3 regions of the Sporolactobacillus caesalpiniae genome follow, and region 3 is predicted to be linked to each of the others. Evidence: riboswitches for the same ligand, from Rfam matches in the RefSeq annotation. Region 3 holds a riboswitch; each other region holds the start of a gene.

Region 1 (4,429 bases), on a different contig from region 3:
TGTGATCGGGCAGATTAGCCTCGATTGTTGTTTTGTCATAAGGAAGTTCAATGCTAACCATAAAATAACAGCCCTCTTTTCAGATCTTTTTGCGTTACAAAGAAGCAAGTATCAAAGATTCGTGATCCTTAGTATGAGAAAAAGTGACACGTGACATGCGCATCACCAGGTCACACAACCTTTTCTACGTGCACCATCTGTTATAAATCAAAACAAAAAGGCTGTCCGTTCCGTATGCAATCATCAAAAAAAGTTAACAAATGTTCACTTTATTTGTGACAAACATTAGGTGAAAAACCGTTAAAATAGAGTTAAATGTAACAATTGTATCTCTGTTTTTCAACTTGAATGATTGTGATGGGAAGGAAAAATCCATGGTATTAAGTGAAATCGAATATTTAATTAATTTTCTGGACGCACACAATGTACCGACAATTAACAAAAGTAGACACACCTATCTGACTTATCACGGCCTTGAAGAACGGTATACGTATGTTCTCAAGAAGGGCATTATAAAAAACAGCATTATTCTTCAAGATGGACGCGAATTTAATCTCTCTTATATCGTAAAACCGGATGTTATCTCGTTGCTTCGAGATGAGGTTTCCAAGTTTACGGAACAGCCATTCAATGTACGTGTGGAATCCAACGAAGCGACTTTCTATCAAGTGGATCGCGTCACCTTTTGGAAATATGTCAATGCGACACCGGAGCTGCAGAACTATATCAAAAGCTATTATCGTAAGAAATTATCGGAGAATATTTTCCGTTCCCAGCGAATGATCATGAATGGAAAAAAAGGCGCGGTTTGCGCCTTTATTTACAGTCTGATTGATTTATTCGGGCGCAAAGTGCGTGAGGGGATTTTGATTGATTTCATGTTAACAAATGATGACATCGCCGGCTTCTGCGGTATCAGTGCGCGCAGCAGCGTCAATCGAATGCTTGGTGAGTTAAAACGTGACGGCGCGCTGATGGTCAAGAATCGAAAACTGATCATCACAGATATAAGTTATCTTTTGGATCACATTGCTAACTAAAATGAACGATACACATCCTATATGGAACAGAGGCTGTCTGTATAACAACTCTTATACTGCGCTCCGGTTGCTCGCTTTCCACGGCCGACCCGGAAATCTCCTCGCTTAATACCCATGAACTGCGGGGTCTCCCTTGATTCGCTGATCCCGTGTATGAGTCTCACACCTGTGCTCTTGATTCATAATTTATGTATGGTGTCTCAAAGTCAAAAACGGACTTTGGGGACACCCGCTTTCTTGCCCTTGAAACAACTCGATTTCCGATCCCTTCCTAATTCACTTACCAAAAAAACGCCTCAACTTATTCAGTTCAGGTTGTTCCGTACTCACCAATTGAATACTCAAACAAAGAAAATATTACAATTTTATGTCACTTACACTTTTTAAACCAAGTAATTCGATAAAATTTAATTGACATAGGATTAGTATGAATTATATCTAATGATCATCGTAACGAACTCCCGGAACGCGTCTGGGAATGTGTTGTAAGAACGTTTTACATCACCTTTATTAAAATTGAACACTAAAGGTCTTATCAAGAGTGGTGGAGGGACTGGCCCAATGAAACCCGACAACCAGCACACTGTGCATGGTGTCAATTCCTGCAGATTAAATTCTGGCAGATAAGAAGAGACAGCGAAAACAGCTGCTTTTCTGATTCTGTGAAAAGCGGCTGTTTCTATACGTTAAAAATTGAACGCCTAGGCTAGTTCGTTTATTTCATTACAGAGACGAGGGGGAGTATCCATGAATTTAAAAAAAGGAATGATTCTAGCTTTATCTTTTCTATTAATTATTTTGACGCTTTCGGGATGCGGAAGTGCGTCCGACAAAAAAAGCAGCAGTACTAAAGTCAATAAAAACACAGTCACAATCGGTGCAACGGATTCCTTGTCCACGATCAATCCGTTGCTCGTGGATCTAACTGAACTAGGGAAATATGCCATCGGGCTCAATTTTCTGCCATTAATTGAGCTTGACAGCAAACTGAATGTTGTCGGTCAGTTAGCGGACAGCGTGACAACAAAAGACAATCGGACCTTTACCGTCAAAATTAATAAAAAAGCAAAATGGTCGGACGGCAAAGCAATTACGGCAGATGACGTGATCTTCTCGGTGCTGAGATTAACCAATCCTAAGGTTGGAAATGTAAATATAGGCGGTTATGCCGTGCTAAAAGGATTTAACGATAGCGGAAACTCTCCGGATGGAGCAAAAAGCATTGCCGGCGTGAAAAAGATAGACAGCAAAACAGTAGTATTCGTTACAAAAGCCCCACTGTCGATCGCAACCTTTGACAATACAATTGGGCGCTATCTATTTACCATTCCAAAGCATGTATTACAAGATGTCAGCCCTGATCAATTGGGCAAATACAGCTGGTTCAATAAACCAACTGTCGTCAGTGGTCCCTACAGGCTAACAAAATATGATTCCAATCATTACATCTCCTATACTGCAAATGAAGACTACTGGAGAGGCGCTCCGAAAATCAAAAATCTGAACATAAAAATTGTGCCATCAAGCCAGTTGTACTCTGGACTTAAATCCGGTGAAATTGATTTTGTGCAACAAACATTAGGTGTATTCCCACAAGAAGATTATAAAAACGTTCAAAAATTAGGCAACGTAAAAACAGTACTGGAGCAGCCGCTCACCAATCAGCTCGTTTCAATAAATACTAAAACGATTTCCGATGTTCGTATTAGACGGGCAATTCAACTGGCGTCCAATCGTGAAGAAATAGTGAAGAGTTTGCTGCATGGAAATGGTGAGATCGTTGATGGATTCCTTTCGTCATACAGCCCGTATTTTGACTCATCGATCAAACCGGCCGCATTCAATTTGAAAAAGGCAAAAAAACTCGTTGAAGAAGCGCATTGGGACAAATCGAAGGAATTGACTTTTCTCGTCAATTCTGGTGACAGCACCTTTGTCCAAGCAGCCGATATTATCGCAGCAAATCTGAAGACAATTGGTATAAAAGTGAATGTACAGACTCAAGATCTGTCCAACCTTCTGACCAAAGCTTCAAAGCATCAATTCGATTTGTTCGCCGTTCAATATACGCTATCCCCAATCGATCCTTACCCGGATGTTGATTGGATCGTCAACAGTGATGGAGACTGGCCGCAGTATAAAAATAGTCAACTAGCAGCAAATCTTTCTAAGATTCAATCGGCGAAGAATACAGAAGAAACAAAAACGCTGTACAGCAACATTAATAAAATCGTTCAAAAAGATGTTCCTGTTTACTCAGCATATATTTTACGTTCGCTAGGCGCTTATAATAAGGATCTCAAAAATGCTCAACCGCATATCTACGGTTCCTTCAACACGATTGAAAAATGGGAATGGAAAAAATAAGCTTGTAAATAAAGGAATGAGTTTCAATGGATCATTTGCTTGAAATCAAACATCTGGAAACCACCTATACCGTTCATTCCGAAGAGCGGACTCTTGTTCACGATGTCAGTTTGCATGTAGATAAGGGCGAGACGTTGTGTCTGGTCGGCGAATCAGGGTCCGGTAAAAGTATCACCATGCTTTCTGTTTTAGGATTATTAAAAAACAACGGCAAGGTTACTTCCGGATCAATCAAATTTGAGAATCAGGAATTACAGCGTCTCACGGATCACAAGCTGGATAAGATCCGTGGAAATCAGATCAGCATGATTTTTCAAGATGCGTTGACAAGTCTCAATCCTGTATTCACTATCCGAACCCAAATAGAAGAAATCATTGATGCCCATCTTAAATGTTCCGGCAGAGAGAAAAAAGAACGAGTGATTGACCTACTGAACCAAGTAGGTCTTTCTGATTATGGATTGATCTTAAAAAAGTATCCTCACGAATTGTCTGGGGGACAAAGGCAACGCGTGCTTATAGCCATCGCACTGGCGTGCAATCCTAAGGTTCTGATCGCCGACGAACCGACAACGGCATTGGATGTTACCATTCAAGCTGGAATCATGAATCTTCTCGATCAATTAAAAAGAAAAAGAAATATGGCTCTGATCTTAATTACTCATGATATGGGCGTCGTGGCCCAGATGGCGGATCGAGTGGCAGTGATGTACGCAGGACAAATCATTGAAGAAGCAAAAGTGAACGACATTTTCCTGTACCCGAAACATCCCTATACAAAAGCGCTTCTTCAGTCGATTCCTGATGTCGCGCTTTCAAAATCAAAGATAATTGAACCAATAAAAGGTGTTGTACCAGAAACATATTACCAGATAAAAGGATGTCGTTTTGCTGATCGATGTTCGTTCAGACGACCGGCATGTGTGCAAAATGTCCAACCATTTAGAAAAATACAGGGATCGTATGTACGTTGCCACTATGCGGAAGAATTGCTGAATGGAGAACAATGATGGGTAACGATA
Region 2 (4,429 bases), on a different contig from region 3:
CGGCAAAGCAAAACGCCATACATTCTTACCAGTGTTAGAAAACTTGGCTTCGCCAAGCCTTCTGGCGAAGGTCATGGACGGCCTAGTGTTCGGTGAGCCACAGGACACACTTCCGCAGGATGCGGTGGCTTCGACGTTGCTCATAGGATGTGAGCGCCGTCGTTTCCTTGAAACAAATATTTTTTATGCTATCCTATCAGTGTGAAAAAAATCGCTTATCCACACCCGAGGGCGTGGAAAGCGATTTTGCGTGCAAGAAGTTAATGGGTCTTAGACTCAGAGTGTATTTGCTGTTTTAATAAATCTGCTTTATCGGTCTTCTCCCATGGGAGTTCGATGTCGGTTCGGCCAAAGTGTCCGTAAGCCGCCGTCTGTCGATAGATCGGCCTGCGTAAATCAAGCATCTCAATAATACCTGCCGGACGAAGATCAAAATTATGGCGAATCAACTGAACAAGCTGTTCCTCAGTTGCTTTCCCGGTGCCAAAGGTATCCACGGAAATGGATACCGGTTCAGCGACACCGATGGCGTAGGCTAATTGAATTTCACATTTTTCAGCCAATCCCGCTGCGACAATATTCTTTGCGACATATCGGGCCGCATAAGAGGCCGAGCGGTCAACTTTCGTCGCGTCTTTTCCTGAAAAAGCGCCGCCGCCATGACGCGCGTATCCGCCGTAGGTATCAACGATAATCTTTCTTCCGGTCAGACCGGCATCTCCTTGTGGTCCGCCAATAACAAAGCGCCCGGTAGGGTTAATGAAAAATTTGGTTTTTTCATCAATTAAGTTCGGCGGAACTGTCGGCCGAATTACAAACTCATGAATATCTTTCTTGATTTGTTCTTCGGTCGCTTCTGGATCATGCTGTGTGGAAATGACAATTGTGTCAATGCGTTCCGGATGGCCCTGTTCGTCGTATTCAACCGTTACCTGAGTCTTTCCATCGGGACGGAGATAACCGATCGTCTTGTTTTTGCGAACGTCAGCCAGCCTTTTTGCAAGCTTATGCGCGAGTGAAACTGGGAGCGGCATCAGCTCCGGTGTTTCATTGACTGCGAAACCAAACATCAATCCTTGATCTCCGGCACCAATTGCTTCAATCTCATCATCTGACATCGTGCCCTCACGCGCCTCAAGCGCCTTGTCAACGCCCTGCGCAATGTCTGCCGATTGTTCCTCAATAGACGTTAAAATTGCACAGTTAGAGGCATCAAAGCCGTATTTCGCATTGTTATAGCCAATCTCCTGAATCGTACGGCGAACTACTTTCGGTATATCCACATAGGTGGAAGTCGAAATTTCACCTGTTACAAGGACAAGTCCAGTATTAACCACAGTTTCACAAGCAACCCTTGCATTTGGATCCCCCTTAAGGAGTTCATCAAGAATTGCATCTGAAATCTGGTCGCAAATCTTATCCGGATGGCCTTCAGTTACCGATTCGGAAGTGAACAAGCGTCTTGAATACTTCTTCGTCATTTTTCTTCACCCTGCCTTTCAAACATTATATACAAAATGGTGTCAACGGTACTCGATCCCTCTGCTTTTGTTTTCAAGGCATGAAAAAAGCCCACTCCAATTAAGGATAGGCCGATTCTTATCGCGCGCCTCTTATTATCAGAAGAAAGACGAAACAATCTCTTTTCTCTGCAGGTTAGCACCGTGCCGTTATTCGGCCGGTTGCCGGGCTTCATCGGGCCTGTCCCTCTGCCTACTCGGAATAAGAGCAGCCGTATGTAAATCCCATCATAACGCAGGGGATTAAAACTGTCAACGAATTCCTCGCGACTGTCACAGGCAAACATTGCAGAATAGTATAGATTGAAAAAACTAAGATTCACAGAAATTCTGATTTCACTGTCCATTGCATCGTGACACATACACTGTTAATCTATTAGAGTCTGTTCAAAAAGGAGGACAAAAAGAGCCGAGGTCAGGCAAATCGCCACGTCGCGTGTCATGCCTGACACTAGCTCGTCCTGAGCGTCGAAGATCAAGGAAGCGCAGTTTTGAGCTACCCGCGCGTACTTTCACAGGACGTGATGGCTTCACCGTTGTGCACAGGGCCGTGCACGGTATTAGTTGAAGATCCCCTGTTAATACGTGAGGAGCGGAGAAACAAGCTGACGCAGAACTTCCACAGGATGCGGTGACTTCTGCGTTTGGCACAGGACGTGCATGCTGTTAGCAGAAGATCCTCATTGCCTTTTTCCCGGACTTTTTGAACACCCTCTATTAGTAGGTATTATTATTTCTAATGCGTTATACTATAAATAGTAAGTGAAAATTTTTTGATTAGACAACTTGGCTTCGTCAAGCCCTCTGGCGAATGCGAAGTTTTAGCTGCTTCTATACTCCTCTGAATTTTAAACATTCTTAACGTACACAGAAAGGGTTGATTCCATGTACCATGCGTCCCTTGAAACACCCATCTCTGAATTGCTGCATACCGGGAACTCGTTCATTAATTTATCCGTTCCTGAACTTATTGAACATGCACTGAAGAAAAATGAAGGCGTTTTAACTAATAACGGCGCTCTTGCTGTTACAACCGGAAAATATACAGGGAGATCGCCTAAAGACAGATTTTTCGTTAAGGATGAAGTGACAAGCGAATTAGTTGACTGGAGCAGGAATCAGCAAATAAATGAAAGCGTTTTCCTTAATGCTTATCAGAAAATTGTTCATTACCTGACAGGGAAAAAAGACAAATATGTGTTTCGCGGCTTCGCAGGTGCAGACCCGGAGCATCGCCTCGCCATTCAGATTGTTAATGAGTATGCTTGGCAGAACCTATTCTGCCGGCAGCTGTTTATTGAGCCAACCAACTCGGAGTTGGAACATCATCACGCTGCGTTCACGGTCCTTGCCGCTCCAGGATTCAAAGCAGATCCACTTGTTGACGGCACACGCTCCGAAGCGTTTATCATCATATCCATGAAGTACAGGATCATTTTAATCGGCGGCACTGAGTACGGAGGAGAAATTAAAAAATCCATTTTCACTGTTATGAATTATTTATTGCCTCAAAAAGGGATCATGTCGATGCATTGTTCAGCAAATCAAGGATCAGACGGACGTGTCGCTTTATTTTTCGGATTATCAGGAACGGGAAAGACAACTCTCTCCAATTCACCGGATCGATCTTTAATTGGCGACGATGAGCATGGATGGTCGACAGATGGTGTGTTCAATATTGAAGGCGGATGCTATGCCAAAGCCATCCGATTGTCGCGTGAAAAAGAACCGCAAATCTATGACAGTATTCAATTCGGCACCATTCTTGAGAATGTTGTCATCTCCCAGAAAAATCGCAAACCTGACTATGATAATGCTGATTTGACAGAAAACACACGTGCCGCGTATTCGCTGAATGCTGTTGCCAATGCCTTGCTTCCAAGTATTGGCGGTCATCCGAGCACAATTATTTTTCTGACAGCAGATGCTTTTGGTGTACTTCCGCCAATCAGCATACTTTCCCCGGAGCAAGCGATGTACCAATTCCTTTCAGGCTATACGAGTAAATTAGCCGGTACAGAACGCGGCGTTGTTGATCCCGAAACGACCTTCTCAACCTGTTTCGGCGCTCCATTTATGCCGCTTCCGGCGATAAAGTATGCCGAACTCCTTGGGACGTCAATTAAGCGAAACAATGTGACCGTTTACCTTGTGAATACCGGTTGGAGCGGCGGGCCGTACGGGGTTGGCAAACGCATTGATCTTTCGTACACAAGACGGATAATTGACGCCGCCTTAAATGGCAAACTAAGTGATCAAGACATCTATAAAGATCCCATTTTCGGTTTGCATATTCCACGATCATGTCCGGGTGTTCCCGATCATGTGCTGATACCTTGGAAAACGTGGTCGGATCATTCAGCATATACTCAAGCTGCCCAACATCTCGCTCAGCAATTCCAAGCGAATTTCAAGAAATTTTCGGATGTTCCGGAGCAGATTCGCAGCGCCGGACCGATCTATTCATGATCACCGTTTCAACTGCTTGCGATTTGCAAGTCTTTAGTTGTAATCAAAAACCACCCGTGTGAACGGGTGGTTTTGATTTTAGTCAGACTTGTAATTCGGTCACCGGTGTCCATTTTCTTTGACGAATGGCTTTCATCGATAAAGGGAGCACTTGATCCTTCATCAAGAAGCTATACTGTTTCCGCTCTTTAATTGACTCAGGAATATAACTGATAAACCTTGGGCCATCGGTCTCCATATAATCCTGTTTCAGAGTTACTTGGTCAACGCTGGCAAAGTAAATATTCTTTACCATTTGCTCGTTTTGGCCGTCGACTTGGTATTGACCTATAAAATATAACCGGTCAACATGGGCACCTGTTTCTTCAAATACTTCTCTTCTGGCTGCTTCTTCCGGCCGCTCGCCGGGTTCTACCTTTCCACCGGGAAACTCAAGACCG
Region 3 (4,429 bases):
CTGCTGATGAACCAGGCTTTACTTGTTATTGACTCGCAACTGACGCTGATTGAGGGTGATTCACAGGAGCCCGGCGTATATAATAAAGAAGAGTTGTTTCGGAAAATCAATCTTGTAATCGAAAAAGCTGTGGGATCGAATATTCCCATAGTCTTTGTCCGCGACACCAGTGTATCCGGCGGTGAAGGAGAAGGATTCCAGGTTCACCCGGCAATTCATATACCGGATGATGCTGAGATTTTTAATAAAAGCGCAACAAGTTCTTTTTATCACACACCTTTATTAAAATTCCTTCAGGAGCATGGTAGTGAACATCTTGTTATTGTAGGATGTAAGACCGAATATTGTATTGATACCGCCGTTCGAATGGCTACGGTCAACGGCTTTGATGTCACACTGGTCGGTGATGCCCACTCGACTGCGGATACTCCGATATTATCTGCGGCGCAGATTATCCAACATCACAATCGAGTGCTGAACGGTTACGACAATGACGACCATTTCTCGCTGGTACTGAATTCAGACGAGGACGTGTTTCAACCGACGCATAACAACTATCGTTAATGTGGGTCATTTGAATCGAATAGGCAATGGCAGGAGGGATAGCATTGACGCTATCCCTCATTTTGTGTGCGTTCATTTGATGAGATGCGGAACGAAAGAAAGAATCGTGCGCCAGGGGAGACACCGCTGGCATGCGTCTGTTTGAGGAGGCTCCCAGATCGCCGCGGCAAGCGAGCAGCTGAAGCGACGCTCGTTCAAGTCACAAGGTTAACGGATCAAAGCTCCATACAGATTGACAGCAGAGGACCAGGCGCTTTCGCTCAATTTTTCTTACAAGTAAAAAATCTTATGATTTTGTCCCACTGGTACGACGATAAGCGTCATAAGAGGCTGATTCCCCATCCGAACTTATCGGTTGGGCGATCAGGTTAAGCGTTAAATCTGATAAATAAACGGAAAAATTCCGCTTAATTAGAAAATTAATGAAAAAATTGCTTAAATAGACGGAGAAATTCCGCTTATCGAATCGAAAAACGTGAAAATGGAGGATTTTTCTGTGCTTAACCGGAAAAATTACCCTTATTTACCTGTGAAACAAGCGTCATGATGCATATAACCGGAAAAACTCCGCTTTTTTTATTCCGTCCACGTTACTTAATCAAGGATCAAAATGATTCATGAACTAGAACTGTTTGATCAAGACAAGCTTGATGATTCAAAACCGCATTTAGTGAAAGTCACCGTATCCTGTGGAAGTAAAGACCAGGTTTGCCCCGTTTTTCTTATTGACACAGGTGGGAATAGTGCTATAATACAATAAATCACACCTAAATACTTGGTTATATGTTTGTTTATCCAGAGAGGGTAAAGGATCTGGCCTGATGATCCCTCAGCAGCGGACCTTGCAAAGAGGTACTGTGCTAAATCCAGCGGTAATCCCGGCAGATAAACAGAACCTGTAAAGAGGTTTTCTGAACACGGGAAATCTCTTTTTTATTTGCCTCAATAAATGGATAAATAGTCATCTGAGCTAGTCCGAGAAAAATTAAGGGTGATTAAAAAACGAAAAAGGGTGAATGAACATGGCAGAACACTATTTTGAAGTAGAGCCAGGTATTGAGTTGCACTATCGTGATGAAGGGAGTGGACGGCCGCTCATTTTTATTCCGGGTTGGACATTCAGTATTGATGTATTTGAAAAACAGATTGCTTACTTCTCCACGCGTTATCGCGTGATTGCGGTAGATCCACGAAATCATGGAAAATCAACGATCAGTGTAAACAGAAATACGTACGATGTGCAGGGAGCGGATCTTGGAAAATTGATCGATCACCTTGATTTAAAAAATGTCGTGTTGGCCGGTTGGTCGTTTGGTGGTTTAACCTTATGGTCTTATGTGGAACATTTTGGAACTCAAAACATTTCGGCTTCTGTCACCATTGATGTATCCCCGCGGACCCTTAGCTCGGATTCTGATGAGTGGGTAGCCGGGACACTTGAAGACCTCATCGCCGTCCACAACCATTCTCTGGATTCTGCCGAACATTATCGTCAGTTTATTGATTCATTTGCTGAAAATCTCCTATTCGATCACGCGATTACTGATGAAGAAAAGAGCCGATTTACAGCGCCAAGCTTGCGCATTCCGCATCAAATTGCCGATGCGCTCTATGTTGACGGCTGGCTTACAGACAAAAAAGCAGCAGCAAAAACGATTGATGAAGCAGTGCCCTCGTTAACATTTACTTCATCCGCGCGCTCAGATGCCGCTACGCCTTATATACAAAAAGAATTTCCAAATAGTGACGTGCATTCGTTTGGCAATCATCTGTTATTTTGGGAATATGCGGATCGATTTAATGAAATTCTAGATCAATTCCTTAGCAAACACCAACTTTCAGAGATTGTTTTACAGAGATAACAGGAAGAATAGTATAAAGCACATCAGGTTCCGAGAAACAGGTAAATGGAGAACCTATAAAATATTTTGTCTTCTTGAGTGCCTACAACTATAAAAACGTCCACAAGATTAAAGTGGGCGTTTTATTTTTTGACTATTTTCGCTGAACGGTAGGGTACTCTATATGTATCTCGTTAAGAACTATGAGCAGGTAAAAAAGGGAACATAAGATGCATATAAATGTTTGTTTAAGGAAAAGGAGCGGATTTGTCGATGAAATTTGTGGACACAGAGCGTAAAAAAGAAATTGATGCAAAGCTAAAATTGGTAAAACAACAGACAGCAGCATTATGGGCGGCTGTTTGCTCCGATCACGTCATCCGGTATTTTGAACAGGAACGTCCTCATGATGAGCGGCCTCGGCAAGCGATTGCAGCGGCTCGATCATTGGGGCGTGATAATCTATTATTGCGGGATTTTTTGACTAATCAAGCGCACAATAAAACACATTTTGATTAAGCGATTCGTCCATTTTGTGCTTTTGGCCATAATGAAGGCACATCGCTGCGAATTCTTGAAATCGAATAAATGATATAACTCAACTTTCGCACCCTAATTTGGGCAGATAAACCTTGATATAGTTGGGTAAGCTCTCAATCCATTGTGTCAGTTGACAAGTAACCCATCTTTTGATTGATTTTTTTGTTTTTGTTAGGGCGTCATGAAGAATATCCATGAGCTGCGTCAGTGCTACAGCCCAATCCAGTTCATTCATTTCGTCACAGAGTTCATAAAACATACCACCAAGGGTTCGATTATCTGTACTGCAACGGTTTTGCCAAGACAGGAGAATAAACCTTGTAAAGACAATGGTTGTGTGGCTAATCAGCAGATCGTACGATCTGCCCTGGAACTCTTTTTGAAGCTTAAGAAATGACTTCGTTGCTTTAAAAAATAATTCAATGTCCCATCTCATGCCGTACGTACGAATGATTTCCTGTTCTGTAAGTGTGCAGTCAGTACTTAAGATGGCTAGCCATTCACTTTGTTTATTGCGGTTTTGAACGAACACAACTTTGACCGGGACTCCATTAGCCATTGTGGTACGAATAGAACGTAAAATTTCTTTGTGACTGGTTACGGGCTTCGACAGTCGATACAGCGTTCTTAATCCAACCCATTGAGAGCCTACTCGATAGCGCTGATTCGTTGGTTTCACCATACCAATAACATCGATACCTTGATCGGTCAAAGCCTTGATCAAAGGTTGTTGGGTAAACCAGCTGTCCATCAGAACATAGGATGCATCAATTCCGTTCAACAAGGCCCGTTTAACCATCCCAGGGATTTGTTCAGGAGCTGTTTGTAAAGCTTCGATTCGTCTTTTATAGCCGGAACAACGCTTATCAATCGTCGAATTGATATCATTAATTTTTGCCTTTTCTTTGCTTGAACTAAGGAGTGAAAAATCAATGGGCAGGAACGTTGATCCGTCGGACCATCCTAATGTCAGCATACGAAATCCTTTGTAGTGTCTTCTCCTGGCATGGTCAAAACAATGAGCCAAAAGTTCGACGCGCTTACTGCGGTCGCGATAAAAAGATGAATCATCCAGAATGAGTACTTTAGTGTGGCAGGTGCTCGTCAAACGGCTGACTTTCATAATCGTGAATACGCTTAGTGCCGTCAGGAAGCGGCGCCAGGCAAACTTCGGGTAGTTTAAAAAACGATAAACAGCATCCTTGCCTGGTAATTCATCTGCTTTATTACTCTCCAGTAAACGATACCAATTTCTTTGGGTAAAGATCAGACGAAAAATAAGCTGAAAAAGATAACCACTGGAAAAGCCGAAGGCTTTTTGAATTCCTGCCTGACGTAAATGTTTTAGAATCTTCAACTCATCGAATTTTGCTTTTATTTCTAATGGTAGTTGATTATTTTGACCTTTTTTCGCTATCATATAGAGGGCACCTCTTCTGTTTGGTAGTGTATTTCGTCAAAATCACTATACCAAAAGTTGAGGT

Evidence for each region. A riboswitch is a leader RNA that binds a small molecule or an ion and turns the genes downstream of it on or off. The one in region 3 is predicted to bind S-adenosylmethionine.
Region 1: another riboswitch for S-adenosylmethionine. It lies ahead of ABWW58_RS10055 (ABC transporter substrate-binding protein); the one in region 3 lies ahead of ABWW58_RS11495 (alpha/beta fold hydrolase).
Region 2: another riboswitch for S-adenosylmethionine. It lies ahead of metK (methionine adenosyltransferase); the one in region 3 lies ahead of ABWW58_RS11495 (alpha/beta fold hydrolase).

The regions. Positions count from the first base shown of each region.
Region 1 covers NZ_JBEVCB010000004.1:334,029-338,457, forward strand. The annotation lists gene larA (nickel-dependent lactate racemase) at 1-61, opposite strand, end outside; gene ABWW58_RS10050 (Crp/Fnr family transcriptional regulator) at 375-1,040, shown strand; SAM riboswitch class I at 1,570-1,670, shown strand; gene ABWW58_RS10055 (ABC transporter substrate-binding protein) at 1,788-3,407, shown strand; gene ABWW58_RS10060 (ABC transporter ATP-binding protein) at 3,434-4,417, shown strand; gene ABWW58_RS10065 (ATP-binding cassette domain-containing protein) at 4,417-4,429, shown strand, end outside.
Region 2 covers NZ_JBEVCB010000001.1:172,052-176,480, reverse strand. The annotation lists gene metK (methionine adenosyltransferase) at 261-1,481, opposite strand; SAM riboswitch class I at 1,611-1,729, opposite strand; gene pckA (phosphoenolpyruvate carboxykinase (ATP)) at 2,406-3,989, shown strand; gene ytkD (RNA deprotection pyrophosphohydrolase) at 4,072-4,429, opposite strand, start outside.
Region 3 covers NZ_JBEVCB010000005.1:221,099-225,527, reverse strand. The annotation lists gene ABWW58_RS11505 (cysteine hydrolase family protein) at 7-564, shown strand; gene ABWW58_RS11500 (hypothetical protein) at 706-936, shown strand; SAM riboswitch class I at 1,353-1,456, shown strand; gene ABWW58_RS11495 (alpha/beta fold hydrolase) at 1,587-2,426, shown strand; gene ABWW58_RS11490 (putative immunity protein) at 2,679-2,924, shown strand; gene ABWW58_RS11485 (IS4 family transposase) at 3,004-4,365, opposite strand.